Regions from separate parts of the Lactococcus cremoris subsp. cremoris KW2 genome, predicted to be linked through region 2. Evidence: riboswitches for the same ligand, from Rfam matches in the RefSeq annotation. Region 2 holds a riboswitch; the other holds the start of a gene.
The links. Region 2 has a riboswitch for FMN ahead of KW2_RS06150 (ECF transporter S component). Riboswitches for the same ligand answer to the same signal wherever they lie in the genome.
Positions count from the first base shown of each region.

Region 1 (6,703 bases), 280 kb from region 2:
TTTATATTATAGTCTGATAGACTAGAAGAACTGTCAGTAAAAATCATTCTTATTATAAGTTAATAAAAAAATTAGTATAAAAATTAAAGAAATTTTCTAAAAAGAAAGTTGAAATATGTCAAACATTCAAACCTTACCATTAGAAGATATAATGGGCGACCGATTTGGTCGATATTCAAAATATATCATTCAGGAGCGGGCGCTACCCGACATCCGTGATGGTTTAAAACCCGTACAGCGTCGAATTCTTTATTCGATGAACAAAGACGGAAATACCTTTGATAAGTCCTACCGTAAGTCAGCCAAATCGGTCGGGAACGTCATGGGTAATTTTCACCCACACGGTGATAGCTCAATTTATGAAGCAATGATTCGGATGAGTCAAGACTGGAAAATGGGCGAACCTTTAATTGAAATGCACGGGAATAACGGTTCAATGGATGGTGATCCACCTGCCGCAATGCGTTATACAGAAGCTCGTCTCTCAGAAATTTCTGGTTACCTTTTATCAGATATTGAGAAAGATACCGTAAGTCAGGCTTGGAACTTTGATGATACAGAGAAAGAACCAACCGTTTTACCAGCTGCTTTTCCAAATCTTTTAGTCAATGGTTCAACCGGGATATCAGCCGGTTATGCCACGGATATTCCTCCTCATAATCTTGGCGAAGTGATTGATGCCACCATTCACATGATTGACCACCCTAAAGTCGATGTTGACAAAATCATGGAATTTTTACCTGGACCCGATTTTCCTACTGGCGGAATCATTCAAGGGAAAGGCGAGATTAGAAAAGCTTATGAAAAAGGTAAAGGCCGCATTGTTGTTCGTTCAAAAGTTGATATTGAACCAATGAAAGGTGGGCGTGAGCAACTTATCGTCACTGAAATTCCATTTGAATTAAATAAAGCAAATTTGGTCAAGAAAATTGATGATGTCCGTGTCAATGCAAAAGTGCCAGGTATTGCTGAAGTCCGTGATGAATCTGACCGCGAAGGATTGCGGATTGCAATTGAATTGAAAAAAGAAGCCGATAGTCAACTTGTTTTAAATTACTTGTTTAAAAATACTGATTTACAAGTGAATTATAATTTTAACATGGTTGCTATTGACAACATGACACCTGTCCAAACCGGCGTTTTGCAAATGCTACGTTCTTACGTAAAACATCGGGAAGATGTCATCATCAAACGCTCGCAATTTGACCTAAATAAAGCGGAAAAAAGACTTCACTTAGTTGAAGGATTGATTCGCATGGTTTCCATTTTAGATGAAGTGGTGGCAACGATTCGTGCTTCTGAAAATAAAGCAGACGCTAAAGAAAATATTAAAGTTTCATTTGGATTTACTGAAGAACAAGCCGAAGCTATTGTTACTTTACAACTTTATCGTTTGACAAATACCGACATTGTCACTTTGCAAAATGAACAAGCAGAGTTAGAACAAAAAATTCTTGAACTTAAAGCAATTATTAATGACGAACGGACACTCTTTAATTTAATGAAGCGCGAACTGCGTGAAGTGAAGAAAAAATTTGCCAGACCACGCCGTAGTGAACTTCAAGATGAAGTGCAAACCATTGAGATAGAAGCTAGTGAATTGATTGTCGCTGAAGATACTGTCGTTTCAGTAACTCGTTCAGGTTATATCAAACGAACATCACCTCGGTCATTTGCTTCATCAGCACTTGAAGAAATCGGGAAACGTGATGATGACGAGTTGCTTTACTATGCTAATGCTAAAACAACACAGCATCTCTTGATTTTCACAAATCTTGGTAATGTGATTTACCGTCCAATTCATGAACTTTCTGACGTTCGCTGGAAGGATATTGGAGAACATTTGTCACAAAGTCTTTCTAATTTTTCATCTGATGAAAAAGTAATTTATGTTCAAATTGTTGATGCATTTGCAGGTGAAAATCTAGTCGTGGTTACACGAAATGGACAAATTAAACAAATTGAACGTGAAAGTTTTTCACCATGGCGAACTTACCGCTCGAAATCAACTCCTTATGCTAAACTCAAAGGAAATGATGATGAAGTTGTGCTCATTAGTCCTGTTCAATTTACTGACCTCATGCTTATTTCTGAAAATGGCTATGCCCTCCGCTTTAATCTTGATGATGTCCCAGTCTTGGGTGCTAGAGCAGCAGGTGTGAAGGCAATGAATCTTAAAAATGATGATAAGATAAAAGCAGCTTTCTTTGTCAACTCAAATAGTTGGTATCTGTTGACTCAACGGGCATTTATCAAACGAGTTAAAACAGAGGATATTCCAGCCACATCACGAGCAAATCGAGGTCTTCAAGTTTTAAGAACATTGAAGACAAATAACCATACCGTATTTGCGGCTGGTTTAATCAATTCAACTGCTGATTTATCAGCATTGACCGAAGAATTAGATTTGTTCAGTCAAGCTAAAGCACCAGCGACAAAAGAAACTGATGAACAAGTATTAGAAGTTATCAGTGAGACTGGCAAGAAATATGATATTAATTTGTGCGATTTATCATTATCAGATCGAACAAGCAATGGACATCCAATTGCTGATGATCTTGAAAAAATTGCAAGCGTAAAAATAAAATAAAAAAATCAGCTTTTGCTGATTTTTTTTATTGTCTTCGACCAATAATATAACGAAAGAGGGCAGCATATAGTAGCCAAAGAATGATACAGGCGCCAATAATCCAGACCCAAGCATCTTTTTGATGAGTGAGCGGAAGCGGAACATTCATTCCAAAAAAACCAGTAATGACGGCCAAACCAGCTAAAAGAACTGATACGATAGTTAAGGTCGTCATATTATCATTTAGATTATTATTAAGGACATTATTATAAGTTCCGGCCAACTGTTCAAGAATTTGTGCATTGAGCTGAGTCATACTTGCAAGCTGTTGGGCTTCGATTATCGCATCTTCAAGCTGTTCTTTTTCAGTTTCATTGAACTGTCTGTAAATACTTTTAGTTTTAAGCTGCTCAAGTAGTAAAGTATTTTGATTGGCACTAGACACAATGTAGAGCATTCCTGTTTCAATATCAGAAAGTGCGAGCAAATTTTTCTTGGTTGTTTTTTCACGCAATTTTTGATTAATTTCTTCTTTAGACTTATCAATTTTTTCCAAATAAGGAAAGAAAGCCTCGGAAATTAAAAATAAACTGATAAAAAGAAGTTGATAGACCGTTTGTGGCCTATTTTGTAAGCAATAACTTTTTATTTGATTAATTAAGTATTCATTTTCTGGATGATAGAGTGTAATTAATCGATTTTTTTGAGCTACAAAGGTAACGGGAACTGTCTTGTAATGAGCTTCTGACTTGAGTAAATCTAAACTATTAAAAATAAGCACAAAGTCTTGACTGTCAGGAATAAATTCTGTATGGGGACGTTCGTTTTTATCTTCGGCATATTGAAGTGTTTCTAGGTCAATGCCATAAGTAGCAAGCTCAGAAGTATTTCTAAGGTCCTCAACATTAAAAGAAAGCCAAGTGAGCTGATCATTTATTTTTATTTCTTGCATGATATTATCCTATTGTTCTAATAGAGCCATTTTAGCAAAATTGTAATTTTTGAGCAAATATATAAATATAATATTATTTGATAAATAAAAATATCATTAGACTTTTGATAGGACCTTCAAAATAATTATTTTAAAGAATACGTTTTTATATCTTGACAATCTTTAAAATTAAATGCTATACTTTAGCTACAATTTAATAAATCTTCAGGGCAGGGTGAAATTCCCTACCGGCGGTATAGCCCGCGAGCTGCTAGCAGCATGATTCGGTGAAACTCCGAGGCCGACAGTATAGTCTGGATGAAAGAAGATAAAAACCCATAATACTCATGATAGTATTATGTCTATTTAGCCTTAAACTCTGGAGTGAATCTATCTAATTCACTCCATTTTTGGTTTTTTTGAGCTGTTTTTTTGCTTGAATAAAATAGAAAATTATCCTAAGCCCTTGAAATATTATTTTGGGGCTTATTTTTTTTAGAAAGGATAAATGGATGGAAAATGATGAGCATTTTATGAATTTAGCAATCCTACTGGCTCGAAAAGGAGGGGGAAGCGTTAATCCAAATCCTCAAGTAGGAGCGATTATTGTCAATGATGGTCGAATTATTGGTCAAGGTTATCATGAGAAATATGGAGAAGCACATGCGGAAATCAATGCATTTAAATCTTGTATTGAATCACCGGAGGGGTCAACCATTTATGTGACCTTAGAACCTTGTGCCCACCAAGGCAAGCAACCGCCTTGTTTTGAAGCAATCATCAAAAATAAAGTGAAGCGTGTAGTCATTGGGAGTCTAGACCCCAATCCTTTAGTAGCTGGTAAGGGAATTGAAGCAATGAAAAAAGCTGGAATTGATGTTTCATTAAAAGTTCTAGAAAAAGAGTGCAAAGACTTAAATAAGATTTTTTTTCATTACGTCACTCAAAGAACCCCCTACGTCATGATGAAGTATGCGATGACTCTTGATGGAAAAATTGCGACTTATAAAGGTCAATCCAAATGGATTACAGGTGAAAAAGCAAGACAAAAGGTACATGAAGACCGTTCACGTTTCATGGCAATCATGATTGGTGTTGAAACACTTCTGAAAGATGACCCACAATTAACTGCCAGAATAAAAAATGGGATAAATCCAATTAGAATTATTTGTGATACTCAACTTCGAACCCCTCTTACGTCTAAGATTGTTTCTACTGCATTTGAAATTCCAACAATCATTGCTACCTCAAATGAAAACATTCAAAAACATCAAGCTTTTATTGAAGCCGGTTGCGAGATTTTACTAGTTTCTTCCATATCTGAACATTTGGATTTGAAAGATTTAATCACTAAGTTAGGAGAAAGAGAAATTGATAGTCTTATTTTAGAAGGGGGAGCAAGACTCAACGCCTCAGCATTAAAAGCAGGAATTGTTCAAAAAGTTCAAGCCTATATTGCCCCTAAAATATTTGGTGGGAAAGAAGCTCGAAGTCCTGTTGAAGGACAAGGAGTAGAGCATCCCAATCAAGCCTATTTACTAGACCGACCTCAAGTGGTCTATTTAGGAGAAGATATATTATTAGAAAGTGAGCTCATTTAATGTTTACAGGAATTATTGAGGAAATAGGAGAAGTAACTCAAATTCAAAAGAGAGATAAGTCGTCTAAATTAAGTATTCGAGCTTCCAACATCTTCGAAGATTTAAAACTTGGGGATTCTATCTCAACAAATGGTCTCTGTTTGACTGTTTCCGCATTTAATCATAAAGAATTTACAGCAGATGTTATGCCAGAGAGTTTCAAGCGTTCAAATTTAGGAGAATTAACAGTAGGAAGTAAAGTTAATTTAGAGCGAGCAGTGGCTCTAAATGGTCGATTTGGCGGACATATTGTTTCAGGGCATATTGATGGTACAGGAAAGATTTTATCAATCAAGAAGGAAGAAAATGCGGTTTGGTTTGAATTTCAAACAACTGTAGACTTAATGAAATATGTTGTTGAAAAAGGCTCTATTACGATTGATGGCATCAGTCTTACGGTGGCTCATGTGACTTCAAAATCTTTTAGTGTGTCAATAATTCCTCATACTATCAAAGAGACCATATTGTCTGCAAAGAAGGTTGGAGATAAAGTTAATTTGGAGAACGATATATTGGGTAAATATATCGAAAAATTACTTACTGGGAAAGATTCTTTTACAGGGTCTTCCTTGCTGACAAAGGATAAAATAATTGATTATGGATTTTAAGAGGAGATAAAATGTTTCAATATAATACAGTAGAAGAAGCCTTAACAGCCCTTAAAGCAGGTGAAATAATTATTGTCACTGATGATGAGAATAGAGAAAATGAAGGAGATCTGATTTGTGCAGCCGAAATGATTAGTCCAGAAAAGATAAATTTCATGGCCAGTCAGGCAAAGGGATTAATTTGTAGTCCGATGAGTGAAAAATATGCTAAGAGTCTGCATTTGTCAGCAATGACGGATAGAAATACAGACAACCACGGGACAGCTTTTACTGTTTCTGTCGATCATGTAGAGACAAGTACAGGGGTATCAGCCTTTGACCGTGCGCTGACTATTAGAAAACTTGCTGATGAAGAAAGTTCGGTCGAAGATTTTCGAAGACCTGGTCATGTCTTTCCTCTGATTGCAAAGAAAAATGGAGTCTTAGAACGCAATGGACACACAGAAGCAACAGTTGATTTGTTACGACTTGCTGGTCTAAAGGAAGTGGGAGTTTGTGTTGAAATAATGGCCGAAGATGGTAGCATGATGCGCACAGAAGAACTTCAAGAAAAAGCAAAAGAATGGGACTTGAATTTTATCACAATCAAGGCCATACAAGAATATCGAAAACAAAATGAACAACTGGTTGAGCAAGTTACCAGAGCGAAACTTCCAACAAAATATGGTTATTTTGAAATCTTTGGATTTGTCAATAAAATAAATGGTGAGCATCATGTCGCCCTAGTTAAGGGGGACATTGGAGAGGGAGAAGCAGTGCTTTGCCGAGTTCATTCGGAATGTTTGACTGGAGATGCTTTTGGCTCAATGAAATGTGATTGTGGTGAACAATTAGAACAAGCTCTAACACAGATAAATGTCGAGGGACGAGGGATTTTATTATATCTTCGGCAAGAAGGGCGAGGAATCGGTTTAATCAACAAACTTCGTGCATATTCACTTCAAGATGAGGGGCT
Region 1 covers NC_022369.1:1,009,233-1,015,935, forward strand. The annotation lists gene parC (DNA topoisomerase IV subunit A) at 116-2,590, shown strand; gene KW2_RS04895 (magnesium transporter CorA family protein) at 2,616-3,521, opposite strand; FMN riboswitch at 3,718-3,834, shown strand; gene ribD (bifunctional diaminohydroxyphosphoribosylaminopyrimidine deaminase/5-amino-6-(5-phosphoribosylamino)uracil reductase RibD) at 4,013-5,101, shown strand; gene ribE (riboflavin synthase) at 5,101-5,748, shown strand; gene KW2_RS04910 (bifunctional 3,4-dihydroxy-2-butanone-4-phosphate synthase/GTP cyclohydrolase II) at 5,760-6,703, shown strand, end outside.
Region 1: it holds a riboswitch for FMN, as region 2 does, so the genes downstream of both, ribD (bifunctional diaminohydroxyphosphoribosylaminopyrimidine deaminase/5-amino-6-(5-phosphoribosylamino)uracil reductase RibD) here and KW2_RS06150 (ECF transporter S component) in region 2, are expected to answer to the same signal.

Region 2 (6,703 bases):
TATTACTTGCAGTGAGTTGAACACCGTAGTTGGGATATTGCGAAGCGAGGGAGGAAGGAACTTTGTTGTTATCTCCATTTGGATTTGGGTTCAGATAACTCGCTTCTGCAACATTAATACCAACAATATTTTTACTTGTATTAAAAACAGGGCTTCCACTTTGACCAGGATACATACTAATATTAGAGTAACTAAACAGTGGGTTACTTATTTGAGAAACATTTCCTGACATTCCCCACATTTGCTTAGAGAGATCTCCTGGGAAACCTACTAAAGAAATAGCTTGATTTTTTAAAAGGCTTGAAGTCATTCCCATCCAACCCGTAGATAACCCTATGTTTTTAGAAAGATTAAGAATTCCTAAATCATCGGCGCCTAGAGGATAATTCGTCGTTCCAGACTTATCTTTTGCCAGCCAGTCTGGATTAGCAACTTCACTTGTTACTGCTATCGCCGTATTGGGATTATAATTTCCATTTGCATAAGCTTGATAAACAGTTGCGGATTTAATATGGCCACCTTCTGACGCGTTGTACACCATGTGTCCTGCGGTTAATACCTCATTAGGTGCAATGATAACTCCACTGCCTCTGTATAATCTCCCATCTCCCCCAACAGTTTGGATGTAAACTATTGTGTTATATGGGAATTGATTAGCAGTTGAAATCAGTTTGCGTTGGTCTGGTTGGTAGACGTTACCTGCCGTAGCCCCACCAGATGGAATAAACGGCACCGTATCCGCAAAAGCACTAGAAGAAATTAAAAGCAAAGTTGAAGCAAGTGTGATATAAAGTTTTTTATTTTTCATTATTCGTTTCCTCCATCATCTTAAACTGCTGTAGCTGGACCAGTTTGAGGAGGTTCAGGCGATGTAAATGAAAATGCCTCCCCTTCATCGTGCCAACCTAATTTTACTAAAAAGGTCGCTTCATCTCTACTACTGGTGTAAAAATGCTGACCGCTATTTGGATTATAAAGTCTTTCAACTGTTGTTTCTTGATTCCAAGGCAATATAGTAGCATCGTAGAAAACAATCCCCTCATTGACCCAACCATAATTTTTAAGCTGATTTACTTCATTGGTATTTATAGTATAAAGATGTTCCCCACTATTTTTACTGTATAGACGATAAACAGGGACCTTACCATATGTTTGACCAGGCATTGTGTAGTAGGAAGTTCCAATGGTTCCTTCATAGCCCCAACCTAGATGGACAAGGTTATTTTTCTCAGCTAGTCCCATTGTATAGACATGCTCGCCTGAATTTGGATTGTAAAGGCGATAAACTGGTCCATTGAAGTTTGCCGTAACAGCTTTTGCTGGTGTCGCCTCTTTTAACGAGAAAGCTAATCCAAGCAAAAGCGCTCCAAATAAGAGCCCGTTTTTTAAAAGTTTTTGATGCGTTCTATGTGTGTTCATAACAAACACCTCCTTATTGTTTATATTATTTCTATATTAAGCTGGACTTACTGGCCCATCCCAATGACTAGGCAAATTAAATTCAAAAGCAATTCCTTCGTTCTGCCAACCAATACTATCTAAGTAGGCCGCTTCGCTAAAATTATTTGTGAAAAAGTGCTGTCCATTATTAGGGTTATATCTCCTATAAACTGTCAAAATGCTTCCAGGAGGACAATTTGATGAATCATAAAATACAATTCCTTCATTTGACCATCCTTTAGTTCTTAAAGAAGACACTTCATAAGTATTTTTTGTATAGAGGTGCTGTCCACTTTGAGAATTATAGAGGCGGTATACTGGAATTTTTATATAATTTATCCCAGGATAGTTGTAGTAGGAGTCAGCCAATACTCCTTCATAACCCCAACCCAAATGGACAAGATTATTTTTCTCGGTAAGTCCCATTGTATAGACATGCTCGCCTGAATTTGGATTGTAAAGGCGATAAACTGGACCATTAAAGTTTGCTGTGACAGCTTTTACTGGTGTTGCCTCTTTAACCGAGAAAGCTAATCCAAGCAAAAGCGCTCCAAATAAGAGCCCGTTTTTTAAAAGTTTTTGATGCGAAGTATATATGTTCATAAAACACCTCATTTTTAATAATTAAAATAATCAAAGAAATACATATGTAATTTTTCCATTAATTCATTATTTTCCAATAAAAGAATATTTCACCCATAGTATAGCGCTTTAGTTTGAATTAAGCAACTACTTTTTTGATAAAAAATATCCTTAAATACATTTAATGTAACAGAATAGAAATGTTTCTTTAGGAAATTTTTCAAGTATTTTTAATTATACATATTGAATCATTAAGCTATAAAATAAAAAAATACGGTAGGAAAGTCCCACCGTATTTTTATTTAGAATTATTTGCCTAATCTTTTGAATTAAGCATTGTAAAATTTTACTACTTTATTTTTTTTGAATACAGTAACAATCAAGCCGAAAACAAGGGCAAAAATGATATATTGCAAGGCATTGAAAGGTAAAACAACTGTTAAGAGGTAAGTTGGATTTAAAGTAACTGATAGCGAACCCATGTTAAAGAGATGTGTTGCTCCAGCAAAAATTTTGTCAACATCAAATCCTGCAGCCAGACGATATAATGGTAGAGCATAGAAAACATTCAATACCATCATTACAAGGACTGAAGCAATAGTCGCCAAGACAATCCCAACTGTATAATTTTTAATTGAAAACTTCTTCTTTGTAAAGAACCAAACGATGGCCATGAAAATTCCTAGAGCAACAAAGTTCATTGGAACTCCAATCCATGTTGATGGGCCTTGATTAAATAGAAGATACCATAAGACAGAGCGAATAAAGAGGATAATAAATCCATCACCCAATCCTAAAGTAAAGACTCCTATAAGTACAGGAATGATTGAAAGTTCCACTTTCATAAAATCAATTCCAGGCAATAACGGAAACTGCAAAATTGGCAACAATAAAATTGTTGATAATGCAGCAAGCATGGCAATTAATACCATCCGACGTGTTTTAGACATAAAAAAACCTCCAAATATGAGAAAATAATTCTTCAAATTTCGAGGAAGTTGATAGACATTTTTGGTTTAGCTAAAAACAGTAAGTCGACCGAGGTCGATTACTCTGCAAAAATTGTTCATCTTCTTCCATCCAGACTTTACTGTCGCTAGCAGAGTTTCACTGCTTCAATCGCCGTAGCGAATCGCGGAGTCATAAGGTCAAAGCCTTATTTACCGCCGGTCCCGAATTACACGGTGCCCTGAAGATATTTTTATTATAGCACAAAAATACTTAGCATATCAAGAATAAGATTTATTTAAGAAATAAAAAAACAACTCTTTATAGAGAATTGTCTTTATTTTATTTAAACTATTTTCCTTGCGCAGCATTAATCAATTGAGAAACTTCTTTTTTACTCAAACGACGGAATTGTCCTGTAGGCAGTCCATCCAATGTAAGTGTTCCATATTGAATACGACTTAATTTTTGTACTGGAAGTCCAGCAGCAGCAAACATCTTCTTAACTTGATGATTTTGACCTTCATGAATCGTCAAGCTAACAATTGAATGGTTTTTTGTTTTTTCTTGTTTGATAATTTCATAACGAGCCGGGCTAACTTTCTTACCTTCAATCGTCATTCCAAGTGTTAAGGGACGCAAGTTTTCTTTGTTCGCTTGTCCTTCAACCTTAGCCACATAAACTTTATCAACACCGTGACTTGGGTGAGTCATCATATTTGTGAATTCACCATCGTTAGTGAGTAAAAGTAAGCCACTAGTATCCCAGTCCAAACGCCCTACTGGATAGATACGTTCTTTAACTTGAGGCATTAAATCCATCACCGTTTGACGTCCTTTATCATCACTGACAGAAGAAATATAACCTCTTGGTTTGTTCAATAGATAATAAACAGGTTCTTCATTATAAACTGCCACTCCATTAACTTCGACGACATCTCCAGTTGAAACTTGATAACCTAAATTTGTCATCGGGACATTATTAACTGTCACTTTTCCCGCCAAAATTAGTTCTTCTGCTTTACGTCTGCTTGCCACTCCTGCATGGGCCAAATATTTATTGATTCTCATTTTCTTCACTTTCGTTAAATAGGGTTTGTTGTTCTGCCACATATCTTGACTCATCAATTTCAGGTAATTCTTCTAAATTATTGATACCAATATAATCTAGGAAAAATTCAGTAGTCGCATAAAGGCTAGGACGTCCCGGTGCTTCAACTTGCCCTACTTTTTCAACTAAATCAAAAGCACGAAGCGTAGATAGAACACCTGACGAGTTAACTCCACGTAATTGATCAATCTCAATACGCGTTAATGGTTGTTTGTAAGCAATTATTGAAAGAACTTCAAGAGCAGATTTTGACAAAGATTGGTTAAGTGGAGTTTTCGCATAATTTTTAAGAATCTCTGAAAAGTCTTCTTTTGTGGCCATACGATATTTTCCAGCCGTTTCAATAATTGTCAAAGCTGATTCTCTATCAGAATGATATTTTTCTTTCAAATAATCAATTTGTTGCTGACAAGCTTGTTTAGACATTTCTGTCAGTGATGACAACTCTGTCAATGTTAAACCAGCTTCTCCAGATACAAAAAGTAAAAGTTCACATGTCGCTGTCTTATTCACTAATTTCTTTTCTTTCTAAAATAATTTCTCCAAAGAGCTCTCCTTGAGAAAAAGAAACTTGCTGATTTTTAATCAATTCTAGAAGAGCCATAAATGTTGTGACGAGTTCATCTTTATTGGTTTTATCTGAAAATAAATCTGTAAATTTACATATTTTTTGTTCTGTAAATTTTCGATTTAATTCAAAAATTTTATCCGCAATCGTAAATTTTTCAGCTGCAATCTTTGTATTATCATCTTCAATTTGTTGCCTTTGTAATTCCAAAATTTTACTAAAGGCTAAGAACAAATCTAATGCCGTTTTATCTTGCAATAAGACTGTCTCATCTGTGATGATTTCAGTTTTCGATTTAGAATAATAATGACTACGTTCTTGATGTAATTCGTCCAAATCCTCTGAAAGCATTTTATACTTCCGATATTCGTCGATTTGAGCTAATAAATCATATTCAAGCTGCTCGGTATCTTCTATAAAAGTTTCGGTCACCGTTGGCAAAAGTCTTCTTGATTTTATCAACATCAACTGACTTGCCATCAGCATATATTCACCTGCCAACTCCAACTCAAGTTCTTTCATCGTTTGGATATAGATAAGGTACTGTTCAATCACCGGTACTAAAGGGACTTCAAAGATGTCCATTTCGTACTGACTAACTAAATGTAAGAGAAGATCAAGCGGACCCTCAAAGTTTTTAATTTTTATATTGATTTCTTTGATCATAATTTACATAATTAAAATAGCGTAAAAATCCTATCTATAATATTTTTCTAAGGTAGTAATTGTGCTTAAGCCAAGTAAATTAGCCAACTCATATATTGTTTTTCCCGCTTTTACCTGATGCAAAATATACTGTTCCCTAATCTCTTTAGAAGAATAATTAGTGAATTTCTTTAATTCTGTATATAGGAATTGGCGAGATTTTGCAAATAATTCATCGGCATTTTTTATGGCCTTAACTCTGATGGCAAATTTTTCTCGAATGGGTAAGACTCGTTTTATTCCAGCTTTTTCGATTGTGAGATATTTAAAATTCCAATTAAAATTTTCCCATTTTAATTTTTGAATCTCTGCAAAATTAAGACCAAATTCTAATATCAATAAAGCTAAAAATTGCCCTGGACAACTTAGAGGTCCATAAAATTCTGGAAATTCTTTTATCATAGGATGATAACTCTCAGAACTTTGAGTTTTTTTCTGAACAACTTGCTTAATTTTGAAAAACTGGTTTATTTTTTTATTTTCATATAAAAATAGAAAATATTGGTTGGCACTCGAAATTTTTCGCCGTTGTGCCGCGGGAGAGAGTTTACTAAGCTGGTGTTTGTAAAGTTCTAGTGCTTCTTCTGTGACAGACTTATCTTCAAAAAAAGCCTGCAAATAGACTAAGTCATAATAATAATTTGAGCGAGTATTTTCAGAAAAGTTTCTACTTACTAAATACTCCTCAATCTCGTTTGGTAATTTCATAATATTTTGTAAAGTCGTGAGCGAAGGCACTAAAAGCCTTCAATATTTCTTGACGAACTACGATTCCCATAAATTCCTGCCTTTTGACAACTGGTAGAAAGGGCTCCTTAATTAATTTGTGCATCATTTCTTCCAAAGTTACTGTGGGACCAACCGTTTGGACCTCTTTGTTAACAATTTCAGAAATAGATGTATTGTGTAACTTTTCAAAAAAGAAATTTTGTTCCATTTCAAATTCAACAATTTCTGTTAAACCTAAAACTCCCACATATTCTTTTCTTTCATTCAAAACTGGAACTCGTGAATATTTGTACTGGCTAAGCATAAGTTTCGCATGTGCGATATTATGCTCTGCGTAAAGTACAGCGACATTTGAGGCTGGAATCATAAAGGTTTCACTTTGATTCAAAATAAAATCCTCAATTTTTTTATCAATCATGTAAGTTACTCCTTAAAGAGCTTTGTAGACTCAGAGTCTAAATTGTAGTTCAGGAATAGGTTCATGTTGGAGATTTCGATAAGAAACTATAAATTCATCTCCGTCAATTTCAATTATAGCATACATTTTGACATCATACTTCCCTCTAGGTTGTGCAACCGAACCGGGATTTACATAAAGAATATTCTTTATTTTTTGCGCT
Region 2 covers NC_022369.1:1,290,117-1,296,819, forward strand. The annotation lists gene KW2_RS06135 (trypsin-like peptidase domain-containing protein) at 1-808, opposite strand, end outside; gene KW2_RS06140 (hypothetical protein) at 829-1,419, opposite strand; gene KW2_RS06145 (hypothetical protein) at 1,456-2,043, opposite strand; gene KW2_RS06150 (ECF transporter S component) at 2,352-2,972, opposite strand; FMN riboswitch at 3,087-3,223, opposite strand; gene KW2_RS06155 (pseudouridine synthase) at 3,322-4,041, opposite strand; gene scpB (SMC-Scp complex subunit ScpB) at 4,028-4,594, opposite strand; gene KW2_RS06165 (segregation/condensation protein A) at 4,587-5,315, opposite strand; gene xerD (site-specific tyrosine recombinase XerD) at 5,346-6,062, opposite strand; gene cbpB (cyclic-di-AMP-binding protein CbpB) at 6,040-6,501, opposite strand; gene KW2_RS06180 (metallophosphoesterase) at 6,532-6,703, opposite strand, start outside.